Regions from separate parts of the Ruminiclostridium papyrosolvens DSM 2782 genome, predicted to be linked through region 3. Evidence: riboswitches for the same ligand, from Rfam matches in the RefSeq annotation. Region 3 holds a riboswitch; each other region holds the start of a gene.
What was found. Region 3 has a riboswitch for cyclic di-AMP ahead of P0092_RS14220 (C40 family peptidase). Riboswitches for the same ligand answer to the same signal wherever they lie in the genome.

Region 1: it holds a riboswitch for cyclic di-AMP, as region 3 does, so the genes downstream of both, P0092_RS13275 (C40 family peptidase) here and P0092_RS14220 (C40 family peptidase) in region 3, are expected to answer to the same signal.
Region 2: it holds a riboswitch for cyclic di-AMP, as region 3 does, so the genes downstream of both, dapB (4-hydroxy-tetrahydrodipicolinate reductase) here and P0092_RS14220 (C40 family peptidase) in region 3, are expected to answer to the same signal.
Region 4: it holds a riboswitch for cyclic di-AMP, as region 3 does, so the genes downstream of both, P0092_RS10525 (C40 family peptidase) here and P0092_RS14220 (C40 family peptidase) in region 3, are expected to answer to the same signal.

Annotation. Positions count from the first base shown of each region.
Region 1 is NZ_CP119677.1:2,974,748-2,976,951, forward strand. It holds gene P0092_RS13270 (DNA internalization-related competence protein ComEC/Rec2) at 1-320, opposite strand, end outside; gene P0092_RS13275 (C40 family peptidase) at 441-1,331, opposite strand; cyclic di-AMP (ydaO/yuaA leader) riboswitch at 1,336-1,477, opposite strand; gene P0092_RS13280 (GNAT family N-acetyltransferase) at 1,569-2,099, opposite strand.
Region 2 is NZ_CP119677.1:1,775,787-1,777,990, reverse strand. It holds gene P0092_RS07930 (D-alanyl-D-alanine carboxypeptidase family protein) at 1-162, shown strand, start outside; gene dapB (4-hydroxy-tetrahydrodipicolinate reductase) at 183-1,040, opposite strand; cyclic di-AMP (ydaO/yuaA leader) riboswitch at 1,182-1,325, opposite strand; gene P0092_RS07920 (3D domain-containing protein) at 1,411-2,202, opposite strand.
Region 3 is NZ_CP119677.1:3,170,390-3,172,593, forward strand. It holds gene spoIVA (stage IV sporulation protein A) at 1-584, opposite strand, end outside; cyclic di-AMP (ydaO/yuaA leader) riboswitch at 780-951, shown strand; gene P0092_RS14220 (C40 family peptidase) at 954-1,661, shown strand; gene P0092_RS14225 (NAD(P)H-dependent glycerol-3-phosphate dehydrogenase) at 1,738-2,204, opposite strand, start outside.
Region 4 is NZ_CP119677.1:2,263,439-2,265,642, reverse strand. It holds gene P0092_RS10525 (C40 family peptidase) at 1-780, opposite strand, end outside; cyclic di-AMP (ydaO/yuaA leader) riboswitch at 781-921, opposite strand; gene P0092_RS10520 (heavy metal translocating P-type ATPase) at 1,053-2,204, opposite strand, start outside.

The sequences.
Region 1 (2,204 bases), 200 kb from region 3:
AAATTTGATTTGCCGTCCTCCGAATTCTGTACTTCACTATCAATAAAACCTTTTACTTCTATGGGATTGCCGTAATACTGATTAAAGCTTTTGGTATAGCGATATTCTGCATTATAGAAAAGCATCCCGCCTGCTATAAAAAAAGAAAGCAATATAAAAATTGTAGTTTTAAATTTTCCGAAATTTTTAAGAAAACATATTATAGTTAATAAAATTATGAATGAAGTGATAAGAAAGGAATTCAATCCAATACAGCTTACAAGAAGTATCCCCAAAATAAAGGACACAGCAAAAAGACAGAGCGGTCTTTTGATATTCAAAACAACCTCCATATTAAGTTTATAGAATTAATAATTATGAATTTTCAAGATAAAAATTGAAAGTTAATATAGACCACAAAAACGTCTTATAAAAGACGTTTTCGTGGTCTATGATAAGATTTAAATTACTCTTTTCGCACCAATGTAAGTTCCCCGATATTCAGATAGACACTGAATAAGCACTTTTCCATTAGAAGTTGATGCATGAATAAATTGGTTGTTACCTAAGTAAATACCAACATGGTCTATTTCACCAGCTGATTTTCTGGAAGATGCATCAAAGAACAACAAATCGCCAGCCCTTAAAGCTGTCTTAGAAACCCTTGTTCCGTTTGAATACATGCCTGATGCTGAGCAGTTAAGACTAACGCCAAAATTCTTATACACGTAGCCGACAAAGCCAGAGCAATCAAAGCCACTTGGACTTTTCCCACCATAAACATACCTTACACCAATAAACTTCTTTGCATATGCAATTATTCTGCCAACTTGAGAATCATCATCATCGCTGACAAATGTCGCAGCTTCCGTAGAACGGGAAGTTTTTGCTGAATTCGCTGCTGAAGAAACAAATTTCTTCGAAACGTATCCAACCTTTGAACCCACTTTAATTTTGTGCCATTCATTAAGTGTATCCAGTATTTGTACATCTGTTCCCTCTTTTAAAGAACTGATTACTTTGCTGCTTGTACTGGCACCCACTCTAAAATTGACACCATTAGCATTAATACTTCCTTTTGTGGTTATAACCTTTATGTAGTCATTGCTTACCCATCCGGTCTTTCCATCAAAAGAAATCTTGTACCAACCGCTAGACTTATCAAGCACTGAAACTCTCTTATTGGAAAGTTTAGTGATGACACTTGCTGAAGTATTAGGCTCTTTTCTTACATTGACGCCAGTACCCTCAATCTGAGCCGACTGCGAAGCAGCCATTGCAGCAGAACATACTAACACAAGTGAAAAGGCGAAAATACAAGCGACAAGTACCTTGGTAATCTTACCTGTCATTGGCCCCTCCTATAGTAGCGCTTCCGAAGTTAGCTGACGGGCTCGGGCAATAGGACATCCCTACCATTCCTTAAAACAATAAAAATGGATTAACCCCAAATCTTGGTTCCTCCGTACCTCTTTCGAGGATTCAGCTTATTTAATTCGTTATTATTATATTTAATTTATTACAGTTTGTCAAACTTTTAGTAATAAAACAGCAATTTTTTGGTAATAATTTTGTAATATTAATGTTTTTTACACTTTCTTCCACATAATCAGAGCATGTTCGGTTATTTTGTTTAAATCATATAAGGTGTCAAATTCATATTCGGTATAACCGCATTTTTCCCAAAATTTAAAACCGGATATATTATTTTTGCTTACGGAAAGACAATAAGTATTTACATTAAATGAATTTTTAAAGTAATTCTCGAGAATACTAATTACTTTTTTACCATAGCCCTTTGATTGATACGGTAAATCAATGGCAAATGAATTTATCCAGAGTATATTTTCCTCAACAGACAAGGAGCCTTTGACCAAACCTATGGATTTGCCTATAAACGAATCCTTTTTTTTAAGAAAAATATCCAAAAAGAATACATTATCCTTAGATATAAATTTGAAAAGCTGACTGGAAAATACATCATAGCTTATAAAACCATAAACTCCTGTTGCAAATTTAAAGCCATCCGTATTTTCGTAGATTGAATATATATTTTTAACACTTCTGTAACTAATACTTTTTAAATGTAAATCATCAAACAAGATATCTAGCTTTAGCATATAACCATATCCTTACTGAACAATAGGTGTTGATACAATGAATTATACCAAATAATACGGTATAAAAAACAGCCCATATTAGGAAATATTTGACATATAATGTGA
Region 2 (2,204 bases), 1.4 Mb from region 3:
GTTTCAGCGCCAGAGGATTACAGAACAAAAATAAAAGATATTATTACTGAAAACAGGGATTTAATGGCGATTGTAAGTATTCTTGTAATCATCGAACTCGTACTGATAATAAAAAATCTTTTTAAATTTATGTTTAGAGCAAAAAAAACAAGAACCCAGTAGTAGCAGGGTTCTTGTTTTTTCTAATTTGAAGCCGGTCTGGCATTATATTTGTTGTGGCGCTTTGAAGACCACTTGTTATTATTTTCAATATACGTTTTTAATACTTTTTCCAAATCAAGGACATCCTTCATTTCATAGTACCCTGATTTCTTATGAATAAATTTCGCAGCACTTACTGCTCCCTGTGCAAAAGCCTTTCTTGAAAAAGACTCATGACTGATTTCTATTTTGTCTTCCTGACCTACAATCATTACTTCATGCTTTCCTATTACCCCTCCGGCCCTTACAGAATTTATGGGGATGTCTTTATGTGACACCACCACCCCTTTATTTAAAAGACCGCTCTGAATTTCACCGGCTATTTTTTTAGCTGTTCCCGATGGTGAATCCAATTTGTTTTTATGATGCAACTCTGTTATCTGAAAATCATAGCTGCTTAGCAAACTTGCTGTTAGATTTGACAGAAGCATCAGAACATTTACACCCATAGTTATGTTTGGTGCATAAACAATGCCGTTTTTGAACTTTCTGCAAATTACATAGAGCTTCTTAAGCTGATAATCTGAGAATCCTGTAGTTCCCACTACAATATTTATCCTATATCTTGAGAAAATTAAAGCATTTTTCAACGCTGATTTGGGATTTGAGAAATCAATAACAACATCCGGTTTATTTCTGAATATTACTTCCTCCAGTTTATCAGATCCGGTAACCGTAATTCCTGTTTTATTCATTCCAAGAATTTCTCCCAAATCCTTATTTAAAGATTTACTGCCCGGACTGCAAACAGCAGAAACAAGCTGGATTTCTTTTTGTGCTAAAATTGCCCTTGCAATTTCCTTTCCGGTACGGCCCAAGCCTGATATACAAACTTTCATCAAATAAGTTCCCCTCCCTTTCAAATTATAAGTAAGAATTAAAATTGAATAATTAAATTTTGAAGAAAATGAATAAGGATAAACTTAAAAATGCTACAGGTAAACTGTAGCATTGGTTAGAAAATTACATAATGTAAAAATTCACTTTCTCCCCAACGCTTACGAAGTTAGCTGCCGGATTCGGGTTGTAAGAGACTAACCCTACCTGGTAATCCAGGATTCACCCCATTAAATGGTTCCCCCGCTTATAGCAATCAAACTGCTATAATTCAGCGATAAATTATTAATTTTTAGACTTAAATCCACTGTTAGTATATACCATTTCTATAAATAAGTCAATATTTCCTGATTTTTATTAACATTCTTTTATTTAAGCCGATTTGGTTATAATAGATTCATTAATCTTGCCGTTTCCTATCTTTACTAAGTACACGTCATAATATTGTTGTCCAAGCTCATATGCGAACTTTTTATCCAATACAGCAAAATCAAATCTGTTTTTACCTTTTATAGCACTGCCCGTGTCCATAGCAATTGTGTACCCCAGCCCCTTAATGTAGAATATTGTACCATAAGGCCAATGTGTTTTATCTATTGCTACGGATACACCCGGTACTATTGGTTTACCTGAGCTTGTTATGCCCTTGTTATTTCCACATTCCTCAGCACATGGAGTGTATGCCGTACCAAGAAATTTACCAATATACTTTTTTTTGCTGTTATTTTCAAGATTATCACCACTGTAAATCTTGTATGATTGAGGTTTTACACCTACCGCTGCTGCCTTTTTAAGTGATTTCTGAAGCTGAAGATTATCATCTGCCAGTTCCCTCTTTGTAGACTCCAATTGCTTATTTTGTTTTTTCAAATCTTCAAGTTGTTTTTTTATCTCTTCATTTTGTTTCTTAAGTTCTTTGTTAAGTTTACCTAGTTCATCACTTTGAGATTTATAATTATTAGTGTTTGTCGTTAATGATTGATTCGATTTCATAATAAGCATGGATTGAGCACATTCATTATTATATTTTTCTTTGTACTGGTTAACTACATTGTTTACCCTGATACAGAAAAAAGCAAGTAAAGTACTTGTCAATACCAAAACTATAGTTAATATCTTGAACATCCAAATATCTACTGACTTTTGATTGTCTTTTTCGGTCATAT
Region 3 (2,204 bases):
GAATCTCTGGGATTTGTTGAATTGATAATAACCACAAAAGGTTTATTTATAGCCTTCAGTTCTGTTATTACCCTTCTTTCAGCTTCAACATAATCCTCTCTGGGGATATCTGAAATTGAGCCGTCTGTTGTGATTACAATACCTATGGTTGAATGTTCATTGATTACTTTCTTTGTCCCAAGCTCAGCCGCTTCCTCAAAAGGTATCTGATGATCATACCACGGTGTTGAAACCATTCTAGGTGCATTATTCTCCAAATGTCCCATTGCACCCTTGACCATGTAGCCCACACAGTCAATCATTCTTACTTTAAGCTGTACGTTTTCGTCAATAACAACTTCTACTGCTTCATTGGGGATAAATTTAGGTTCAGTGGTCATTATAGTTCTTCCGGATGCACTTTGCGGAAGTTCATCTATTGCCCGCTCTTTTTGATATGTGTTCTCTATGTTCGGGATAACCAACAGATCCATGAACCTTTTAATAAAAGTTGATTTTCCCGTCCTGACAGGTCCCACAATTCCTATGTAAATATCCCCTTGAGTTCTTTCAGCTATTTGCTGGTATATGTTGAATTTATCCACCCTTAGAACCCTCCCCTATATTGTTACACGTCCCGTAACGGACTATGTATATTGTCTTTTTCAATATTAAATATATGTCCGAAAAAAGTTATTATTACAAAAAAATAAATTTATTGAAAAATGTGTTTTATTACTGAAAACCTTGAGAAGAGTGATACGGGAATTGACATTAACAAACATTCCACGATATAATTTTTTATATAAAGGCTGAATCCTCTTTAACGAGGTACGGAGGAACCAATTTTGGGGCTAATCTGAAAAAGATAATTAGTAAGTGTACATATAATAATCATCTTTGTCTTTTTCGTAGGGCGATCCTATTGCCCGAACCCGACAGCTAACTTCGGAAGCCATAAATAGGAGGCTTAAATGTTTCAACTAAAGAAAATGATTTCCGGTGCTGCAACTATTGTGCTGTGCCTGGGATTGTTTGCATTTTCATCTTTTGCCGATGAAATTCAGACTGGAACAGTTTCCGCATCTGTTCTAAATCTCCGAAGTGACCCCGGAACATCTTCAAAGGTTATTGGAAGTATGACCCGTGGGGACAAGCTCAGTATTCTTGAAAGCTCAGGTGATTGGTTAAAAGTAAAAACATCAGATGGTGAAACGGGTTGGGCATACAGTCAATATATTGCCCTTTCCAAAGACTCCGATGACATTACATCGGTTAAGCAGTCTGATAAAGCTACCGACTTATCAGAGCAGCTAGTTAAGTTTTCCAAAACTCTATTGGGTACAGAGTATGTTTATGGAGGTACAACCCCCAAGGGCTTTGACTGCTCAGGATTTGTACAGTATGTCTTTAAACACTTTGATATTTCATTAGAGAGGGTTGCTGCAAGTCAGTCAACCCAAGGTAGTCGGGTCTCAAGTCAGGACTTGAGTGCCGGTGATTTGGTTTTCTTTGACACTGACGGAGGTCACAACAGTATTAGCCATGTTGGAATATACATTGGCGGAGGACAATTTATCCATGCGGCATCAGGAAGTTCTACACGAAAAGTTATAATTTCTGATATAACTTCCGGATATTATGCAAACAATTTTATGAAAGCAAGACGAATTATAGTGTAATTATTTTTGAGCTGCTCTTTCGAGCAGCTTTTTTTTAGCTGAAAAAGGGCTGCTATCTGCAGCCCTTTCATCAATATTACATTTCATTTTTCTTATCTCTTGTCATTAAAGCCCCTACAGCACTTCTTGGGTCTTTACCTTCAAAAAGTATTCTATATGCTTCTTCAGTTATTGGCATGGAAACACCAAGTTTTTTGGCTAAATCGTAGGCAGGTTTTGTAGTTGCTACACCTTCAACAACCATATTTACTTCATCCAATGCCTGCTGTACACTCTTTCCCTGACCAATCAGAATACCGGCCCTTCTGTTTCTGCTATGCATACTCGTACATGTAACTATCAGGTCTCCTACTCCCGTAAGTCCTGAAAAAGTGTCAGCACACCCTCCCATAGCTACACCAAGTCTGGATATTTCTGCAATTCCTCTTGTCATAAGAGCAGCCTTTGTGTTGTCACCATACCCCAAACCATCTGAAATTCCAGCACATAAGGCAATTATATTTTTAAGAGCTCCTCCAAGTTCAACACCAACTACATCAGTAT
Region 4 (2,204 bases), 910 kb from region 3:
TGCGTGGTCTATTTGTCCTGATTCTTTTCTGCTTGAAGCATCAAAAAATAAGATATCTCCTGCTCTCAGCTGGCCCTTTGATACCTTAACTCCATTAGAATACATACCTTGTGCAGACCTGTTAAGACTGACATCAAACCTTTTGTATACATAGCCTACAAAACCAGAACAATCAAAACCTGTCTGTGGGCTTGCCCCGCCATAAACATATCTGACCCCTTCAAATTGACGGGCATAAGAAATGAGTTTACCGGTTACTGAGCCATCATTCTCAATGACAGCAAATCCGGCTGCTGATGCACCTCTGGAAATTTGTGTGTTGGCAGTTGATATATTCACAAATTTGGATGATACATAGCCCACCTTTGAGCCTATCTTAACCTTGTTCCAACCCTTTCGGACATCAAGAATCTGTACGGAAGTACTTCTTTTAAGCTTGCTTATAACCTTACTTGAAGTTCCGGCACTTTTCCTGAAATTTACACCACTTGCATTGATAACTCCTTTTACAGACTGCAATTTAACATAGTTACTGCTAACCCAGCCGGTTTTCTTGTTATATGAAACCTTGTACCAGCCTTTTGAATAGTCTGTAACAGTTACTTTTGCATTTGTCAATTTGGTTACAATTGAGGAAGATGTTGTTGGTGACTTTCTCATTTTTACGCTTGTACCTACTACTTTTGCAGGCATTGTTGCAGCCATAACAGCCGTAGCTGCAAATGCAAAAATCAGGGTGACAATACATCCTGCAATTGCCTTGGTAATCTTTTGTTTCATTACTCCTCCTATAGTGTGCTTCCGAAGTTAGCTGCCGGGTTCGGGTAATAGGATCACCCTACCATATAAAATGGATTAACCCCCTTTTTCTTGGTTCCTCCGTACTTCGCGCTTTTGGCGAAGATTCAGCAAGTTTTTTTGACTACTTTAATTAAACTGCTTCTCACCACCTCCTTTAATCAAATCAAAAAATACAAGCAGTCAATATATAATTCGTGTTATTAATAATTATTTGCGGGGTCAAAACTCTGGTAATATGCGTTAATATCTGATTATTGTTTTTTCCCCGTATTCCACTCTTGTTTCTGCCATTCCTCAACATTATCAAACTTACGGTTATCCATTGGCTCATAACCTTTTAAGCTTAATGAATTTGTTACTACCGAAACAGAGCTAAAGGCCATTGCACCGCCAGCAATCATAGGATTGAGTAATCCCAGTGCAGCAAATGGTATGCCTATAATATTGTAGAAGAACGCCCAGAAAAGATTTTGCTTTATTTTGGTCATTGTTTTTCTTGATAGTCTTATGGCAGCCGGAATGGTTCTTAAATCCCCCCTCATAAGGGTAATATCTGCTGCTTCAATTGCAACGTCCGTCCCTGTGCCTATTGCCATACCGATGTCTGCAGTAGCTAATGCAGGAGCATCATTTATTCCGTCCCCAACCATTGCTACTATTTTGCCTTGTGCCTTTAGTTTTTCTACTTCCTCTGCCTTATTTTCAGGAAGTACCTCCGCCAGTACATTAGTTATACCTACCAGTTTTGCAATAGCATTAGCTGTCCTTTTATTGTCACCTGTAATCATATATACGTCAATACCAATATTTTTCAACTCAGCAATTGCAGCCTTTGAACTCTCCTTTAAAGTGTCCGCAACCGCAACAAGAGCAGTAAGTTGGCTGTCTATAGACATCAGCATGGCTGTTTTGCCTTCGTCTTCAAGTCTTGCTATGGCAGCTTCAACATTTCCCATATCAATACCCTGTTCACTCATCAGCTTTCTGGTACCAATATAAATTCTTTTGCCGTCTAAAACAGACATTACGCCTCTGCCCGGTATTGCTTCAAATCTGTCAGGGTCATTTATATTGCCAAGTTGTTGTTTACCATGCTCATAAATTGCCACTCCCAAAGGATGTTCTGAACTTTTTTCTGTAATTGCTGCAAGCCTTAATATTTCCTGTTCATTATAGGAAGTATCTATAACAACTATATCGGTAACTTCCGGCTGGCCTTTAGTAATTGTTCCTGTTTTATCAAGAACTACGGCGTTTAGCTTGTATGCCATCTCCAGATGTTCTCCGCCTTTTATGAGTATTCCGTTTTCAGCACCTTTTCCGGTACCTACCATTATTGCCGTAGGAGTTGCCAACCCCAGGGAACATGGACACGCAATAACCAGAACTGCCACCGCACTTAC